Regions from separate parts of the Lentzea miocenica genome, predicted to be linked through region 2. Evidence: riboswitches for the same ligand, from Rfam matches in the RefSeq annotation. Region 2 holds a riboswitch; each other region holds the start of a gene.
What was found. A riboswitch is a leader RNA that binds a small molecule or an ion and turns the genes downstream of it on or off. The one in region 2 is predicted to bind S-adenosylmethionine.
Positions count from the first base shown of each region.

Region 1: it holds a riboswitch for S-adenosylmethionine, as region 2 does, so the genes downstream of both, SK803_RS31495 (methionine ABC transporter ATP-binding protein) here and thrC (threonine synthase) in region 2, are expected to answer to the same signal.
Region 3: it holds a riboswitch for S-adenosylmethionine, as region 2 does, so the genes downstream of both, SK803_RS29720 (aminotransferase class V-fold PLP-dependent enzyme) here and thrC (threonine synthase) in region 2, are expected to answer to the same signal.

Region 1 is NZ_JAXAVW010000029.1:78,670-80,926, forward strand. Features, by position in the region: gene rsmA (16S rRNA (adenine(1518)-N(6)/adenine(1519)-N(6))-dimethyltransferase RsmA) at 1-722, shown strand, start outside; SAM riboswitch class I at 811-904, shown strand; gene SK803_RS31495 (methionine ABC transporter ATP-binding protein) at 1,121-2,119, shown strand; gene SK803_RS31500 (methionine ABC transporter permease) at 2,116-2,257, shown strand, end outside.
Region 2 is NZ_JAXAVW010000018.1:181,060-183,316, reverse strand. Features, by position in the region: gene holA (DNA polymerase III subunit delta) at 1-648, opposite strand, end outside; SAM riboswitch class I at 727-870, shown strand; gene thrC (threonine synthase) at 882-2,138, shown strand.
Region 3 is NZ_JAXAVW010000027.1:14,973-17,229, forward strand. Features, by position in the region: gene SK803_RS29715 (potassium/proton antiporter) at 1-704, shown strand, start outside; SAM riboswitch class IV at 777-891, shown strand; gene SK803_RS29720 (aminotransferase class V-fold PLP-dependent enzyme) at 925-2,257, shown strand, end outside.

The sequences.
Region 1 (2,257 bases), on a different contig from region 2:
TTGCCGCCGCCGACCTCACCGAGGACGACGTGGTCCTGGAGGTTGGGCCGGGCCTGGGATCCCTGACGCTCGCCCTCCTCCCCGCCGCCAGGCAGGTCGTGGCCGTGGAGATCGACCCGCCGCTGGCCGAGCGGCTGCCGCAGACCGTTGGTGAGATGGATCCGGGGAACGCCGGGAAGCTTCATGTGGTCCTCATGGACGCGATGAAGGTGACTGCGGCGGATCTGCCCGTTCAGCCCACCGCGATCGTTGCCAACCTGCCGTACAACGTCGCGGTGCCGGTGGTGCTGCACCTGTTGAGCGAGCTGCCCACCCTGGAGAAGGGGCTCGTGATGGTGCAGGCCGAGGTGGCGGACCGGATGGCGGCCAAGCCCGGCAACAAGATCTACGGCGTGCCCAGTGTGAAGCTCGCCTGGTACGCGGAGGCGCGGAAGGCCGGCGCGATCGGCAAGAACGTGTTCTGGCCTGCGCCCAACGTCGATTCTGGGCTGGTTGCCTTTCAGCGGCGGGAAAAGCCGTTGTCCACTGTGGATCGGAAGCGGTTGTTCGGGGTTGTCGACGCGGCGTTCGCGCAGCGGCGGAAGACGCTCAGGGCTGCGCTCAAGGGGTGGGCCGGCAACACGCAGAACATCGACGAGCTGCTTCAGAAGGCCGGGGTTGATCCTCAGGCTCGGGGTGAGCAGTTGAGCGTGATCGACTTCATCCGGATTGCCGAGGCCTAGGCCGGGGATCCTTCGGCCATCAGTGTGATCTGTCGAACGAATCGGAATCTGGCTTGCGCAACCGGACGTCTGTCCGGTTGACTGCTAAGTGCCATCCGGAGCGACTGAGAGACCTGGCTCTACGACGTCGCAGCAACCACCCGCTGGATGCGGGCAGGTGCTAACGCCAGGACCGATGGAGGATCACATGGGTACCACGCGAATGCTGACGCGCCGTCGAGTTGTCGACCAGTGCCGTCGCACCGCTTCTGCATGTCGTCGCCACCTCGTCTAAGGCGCCTTCTAAAAGTCCTTTGACGCGCACTCAGTCACCGAGTGGCGCACACCTGAGCAGACCCCGACAGCGCACGTCCGTCAAAAACGGGCTGTGTGTCGTCGCGCGCAGCCGTGGAGCAGATGTGATCACTGTCGAAAACCTCACCAAGTCCTTCCAGGGTGTCAACGCCCTGAACGGCGTGACCCTCGACGTCGAAGCGGGCACCGTGCTCGGCGTCGTCGGCCCGAGCGGGGCCGGCAAGTCGACGCTCGCGCGCTGCGTTGCGCTGCTGGAGCGTCCCGACTCGGGGGCGATCCGCGTCGACGGCACGGACATCACCAGCCTCGACGGGTCGGCTCTCCGGGCCGCTCGTCGGCAGATCGGCGTTGTGCCGCAAGGGGATTCGCTCCTCCGGCAGCGCACGGCCGCGGGCAACATCGCGTTGCCGCTCGAAAGTGCGGGCGTGCCCGGACCGCAGCGCCGCACCCGTGTGGGCGAGCTGCTGGACCTCGTCGGGCTGACCGACAAGGCCGCCTCCTACCCCGACCAGCTGTCCGGTGGGCAGCGTCAGCGCATCGCTGTGGCGCGTGCGCTCGCCGCGAACCCGTCGGTGCTGCTCGCTGACGAGCCCACGTCCGCGTTGGACCCGGAGACCACCGGTTCCGTGTTGACGGTGCTCGACCGTGCGCGCGCTGAGCTGGGTGTGACCGTTCTCGTCGTCACGCACGACATGGGCGTGGTCCGCAAGATCTGCGATGACGTCGCTGTGCTGGAGCAGGGCCGCGTCGTCGAGCACGGCAAGGTTCTCGACCTGGTCAACGACGCCGCGAGCCGCACGAGCAGTGCGCTGCTGCCCGCCGTCGACCTGAACCCGATCAACGAGAGCAGCTACGACCGCGTCGCGGACGTCGTGCTCGTCGGGTTCGCCGCGGTCGGCGCGTTGCTGCCCGAGGCCGCGCACCGGTTCGGTGTCGAGCTGAACATCGTCGGCGGTGGCCTCACGCGGCTGGGCGAGACCCCGGTCGCGCGGTTCCGCCTCGGCCTGAACGGCGAGCGCTCGGACTCCGCTCTGGAGTGGATCGGCGAGGCCGGCGGCTCGGTGCAGAGGTCCCTGAAGGGCCCGCAGGGAGTAGCTGCGTGAGGTCTGCAACACCCTGGTCCGACGTCGTCAGCTTCCTCGTCGAGGCCACTGGGGAAACGCTGTACATGGTCGGCGTTTCCACTGTTATCGCCACTGTTTTCGGAGTTCCCGTAGGAGTCTGGCTGCAGCTCACCGCCA
Region 2 (2,257 bases):
GGCCCGATCACCGGTCACGGCCTTCTCGGCGACCGCGAACCCGGTCACTTCGGCCTTGCCCTGGTGGTAACGGCGGATCTCGTCGACCGTCACCTTGCCGTCGGTGTCCGACACGAGCTGCGACGACGCCGCGGCGAGCTCACGCAGGTTCGTGCCCACTGCGTCGATGAGCGTGGCGACGGCCTCGGAGTCGATCTTGCCGCCCGCCTGCCGCACCTCGTTGCGCACGAACGCCTCGCGCTCAGCGGCCTTGGTGATCTTGGCGCACTCGGTGACCGCGGCACCGGCCTTCTTCAGCTGTCCCGGCAGGTCCTTGGCCGCCTTGCTGCGACCACCGCCCGTGTGCAGGACGACGAGCGTGACGCCGTCCGCGGGCGTCTTGAGGTAGGAGAGCACCGTGTCGGCGACCTCCTTGCCGATGTCCTGCGTGTTCTGCAGAACGATCACGCGACCCTCCGCGAACAGCGACGGGCTCACCAGTTCGGCCAGCTCCGGAGCCGTGAGATCAGTCACCTGCACACGGGTCAGATCGGCGGTCGAATCGACCTTGCGTGCTGCGTCGAGAGCCGCTCGAACAGCACGTTCGACCAGCAACTCCTCCTCGCCGATGACGAGGTGCAGTGACTCCGGTGCGCTCACGCTCCGCATCTTCCCACGTCTCGAATCGTGGACGTCGGTGGCTGAGCAACGGACCGGTGCCGTAGCTTGATGGCCACAACTGAACACCGCTCATCCAGAGGGGCAGAGGGAACGGCCCGACGAAGCCCCGGCAACCGGCGTCAGCGCTATGTGCAGAGCCATGCACAGAGTCATGCGCAGACGATCACGGTGCCAATTCCGACCCGTTCGATTTCGCGGGAAAGATGAGGAGATACCTCGCGATGACTGCTGTCACTGTGCCCACGAGCACCAAGTTCGACCTCGGCCCTGCCCGGGCACTGCTGTGCCGGGAATGTGGGAATGAAACCCCTCTCGCTCCTGAGTACGCCTGTCTCGAGTGTTTCGGGCCGCTGGAAGTGGCCTACGACTTCGGGAAGATCCGGCGCGAGGACATCGAAGCCGGCCCCAGGTCAATCTGGCGCTACCGCGGCCTCCTCCCTGTTCCGTCCACTGTGGAACAGCACCCGAACACCGACCCCGGCGGCACCCGCCTGGTCGAGGCCCACAACCTGGCCAAAGCCCTGGGCGTGCGCAAGATCTGGGTGAAGGACGACACCGGCAACCCCACCCACTCCTTCAAGGACCGCGTGGTCGGCGTCGCGCTCGCCGCGGCCCGCGAACTCGGCTTCAAGGTGCTGGCCTGCCCGTCCACCGGCAACCTGGCGAACGCCGTCGCCGCGGCCGCCGCCCGCGCGGGCTGGAAGTCGGTCGTTCTCGTTCCCTCCAATCTCGAACGCGCCAAGATCCTCATGAGCGCCGTCTACGAAGGCGCCCTGATCGCCGTCGACGGCAACTACGACGACGTGAACCGCCTCGCCCAGGAGCTCGCCGCGGAGAACGAGGACTGGGCGTTCGTGAACGTCAACGTCCGCCCGTACTACGCGGAGGGCTCGAAGACGCTCGGCTACGAGGTCGCCGAACAGCTCGGCTGGCGCCTGCCGGACCAGATCGTCGTGCCGATCGCCTCCGGCTCGCAGCTCACCAAGGTCGACAAGTCGTTCCGCGAACTCGGCCAGCTCGACCTCGTCGAGGCCACCCCGTACAAGGTGTTCGGCGCGCAGGCCACCGGCTGCTCCCCGATCTCCACCGCGTTCAAGGCGGGCCACGACGTCATCCGCCCGGTCCGCCCGGACACCATCGCCCGCTCGCTGGCGATCGGCGCCCCGGCCGACGGCCCCTACGTGCTCGACGCGGTGCGCCGCACCAACGGCGCCATCGAGGACGTGACTGACGAAGAGGTCGTCGAGGGCATCAAGCTCCTCGCCCGCACCGAGGGCATCTTCGCCGAGACCGCCGGCGGCGTGACCGTGGCGACGGCGAAGAAGCTGATCGAGTCGGGCCAGCTCGACCCGGACGCCGAGACCGTGCTGCTGATCACCGGCGACGGCCTCAAGACCCTCGACGCGCTCGGCGACACGATCGGCCCGCGCGCGACGGTCCCGCCGACGGCCGAGGCCGTCATCAAGGCACTGGGTTAATCACCTCCTTCCGGCTCGGGGACGCGCGTGCGTCCCCGAGCCGCGTGGTGCTCGGCCATCACGTTTCTGGCTCGCTCCGATTCCTGGCACGCTCCGATTCCTGGCATGCTCCGGGCGTG
Region 3 (2,257 bases), on a different contig from region 2:
ACACCCTCTCGTTCGCAGAGGGTCTCGGCTGGCTCGCCCAGATCGGGCTCTTCGTTTTACTGGGCCTCTACGCCTCGCCGTCGCGGCTGCTCGACGTGCTGGTGCCCGCGCTGATCGCGGGCGTGGTGGTGACGTTCGTGGCCAGGCCGCTGTCCGTGCTGCTCGCTTCGCTGCCGTTCAAGGTCCCGTGGCGGGAACAGGCGTTCCTCTCCTGGTCGGGACTGCGCGGCGCGGTGCCGATCGTGTTCGCGCTGATCCCGTTGATCCAGGGTGTCGAGGGCGCGCGCGAGCTGGTCGACGCGGTGTTCGTGCTGGTCATCGTGCTGACCGTGGTGCAGGGCACGACGCTGCCGTTCCTCGCGCGGCGCCTCGGGCTGGTGCGCACGGGGGAGGCGCAGGAGGTGCAGGTCGACTCGTCGCCGTTGGACGAGCTGGGCGCCGAGTTGCTGCAGGTGCACATCCTGCGCGGGTCGAAGCTGCACGGCGTCTACATGACCGAGTTGCGGCTGCCGGTCGGCGCCACGGTGAGCCTGGTGGTCCGTGGTGGGAAGAGTTTCACGCCACAACCGACGACCCGGCTGAACACCGACGACCAGTTGCTCATCGTCACCACCGAGGAAGCGCGCGACGCCGCTGAGCGGCGCATACGGGCCGTGGACCGCGCTGGTCGTTACGCCCGGTGGAAGGGTGAGACCGGCGATTAGTCGGTCTCCGAGGCTTCTCAGCATGTGATCGGGTGTCGACGAGGCGGTCACCCTCCGCTAACGTCGTCGGCAGGTCATGAGAGCCAGCGTCAAGCCCAAGCTTGCTGGCCGGCAACCCTCCTACCGCGGTGGGGTGCCCTTGGTGAGGACCTGGTCCGGCGCGTAGGGCGCCGGTCAAGCGCGGGCCTCCACGAAGGCCCCTGGCCTCGGAGGCAGCTCGATGACGCTCGCGATCACCCCGAACACGGTTACCACGGCTGTTCCGGCTGTCGTCGGCGCTGACCTGCGCGTTCCGCTCGTCACCGGAGAGCGCGTCAGCTACGCCAACCTCGACCACGCGGCCAGCGCGCCCTGTCTGCAGGAGGTGCGCGACGCCGTCGACGAGCTGCTGCCCTGGTACGCCAGCGTGCACCGCGGCGCCGGGTTCGCCTCCCAGGTCTCGACCCGCGTCTACGAGCAGGCCCGCGACCGCATCCGCAAGTTCGTCGGGGCGCACTCCTCCGACGCCGTCGTCTTCACCCGCAACACCACCGATTCGCTGAACCTGTTGGCGCGCAGCGTTCCCAAGAACACCGCCGTCGTCCTGTTCGACAGTGAGCACCACGCGGCTCTGCTGCCGTGGCGCGGCCCGAACGTTCAGCGCGTCCCCGCTCCGTCCTCGTCCGGCGCCGCGGTTGTCGCGCTGGACCGGGCGTTGGCCGCCGCCCCGGTCGGCCCTCGGCTCGTGATCGTCACCGGGGCGTCCAACGTCACGGGGGAGCTGTGGCCGGTCGCGGAGCTCGCGAAGGTCGCCCGCCGGCACGGTGCGCGGATCGCGCTCGACGCCGCGCAGCTCGCCCCGCACCGCCCGATCAACGTCCGTGAGCTGGGCGTCGACTACATCGCGTTCTCCGGCCACAAGATCTACGCGCCGTTCGGTGCCGGCGTGCTGGTGGGCCGCGCCGACTGGTTGCAGCAGGCCCAGCCGTACCTGGTCGGCGGCGGCGCGACGTCCAAGGTGACCGACCACGGCGACCGGCTCGGCGTGGCCTGGTCCGCGGTGCCCGAGCGGCACGAGGCCGGCAGCCCGAACGTCGTCGGCGTGCACGCGCTGGCCGCGGCCTGCGAGATCCTGTCGCGGCACTGGGAGCAGACGATCGCGCACGAGCAGGAGCTGCTGACGCGTCTGCAGGACGGCCTGCGCACGATCCCCGGCTTCCGCGAGCTGGCCATCCTGAGCGACGCCGACAAGGTGGGCGTCGTCAGCTTCACGATCTCCGGCTTCGACGCGGGCTTCCTCGCGGCGGCGCTGTCCGCGGAGTACGGCGTCGGCGTGCGCGACGGCGCGTTCTGCGCGCACGTGATCGTGGGCCGCCTGGTCAGGCAGGCCGGGTCGCACGAGGAACGCGCTGTGCGGGCGTCGATCGGCCTCGGCACGACGGCCGAGCACGTGGATCGTCTGGTGGCGGCGCTGCGCGCCCTGGTCACCGAGGGTCCGAAGTGGACCTACACACAGCGTGACGGCCGCTGGGTTCCCGAGGACGACAACCGAACCCTGCCGCCGTTCCTCGCGT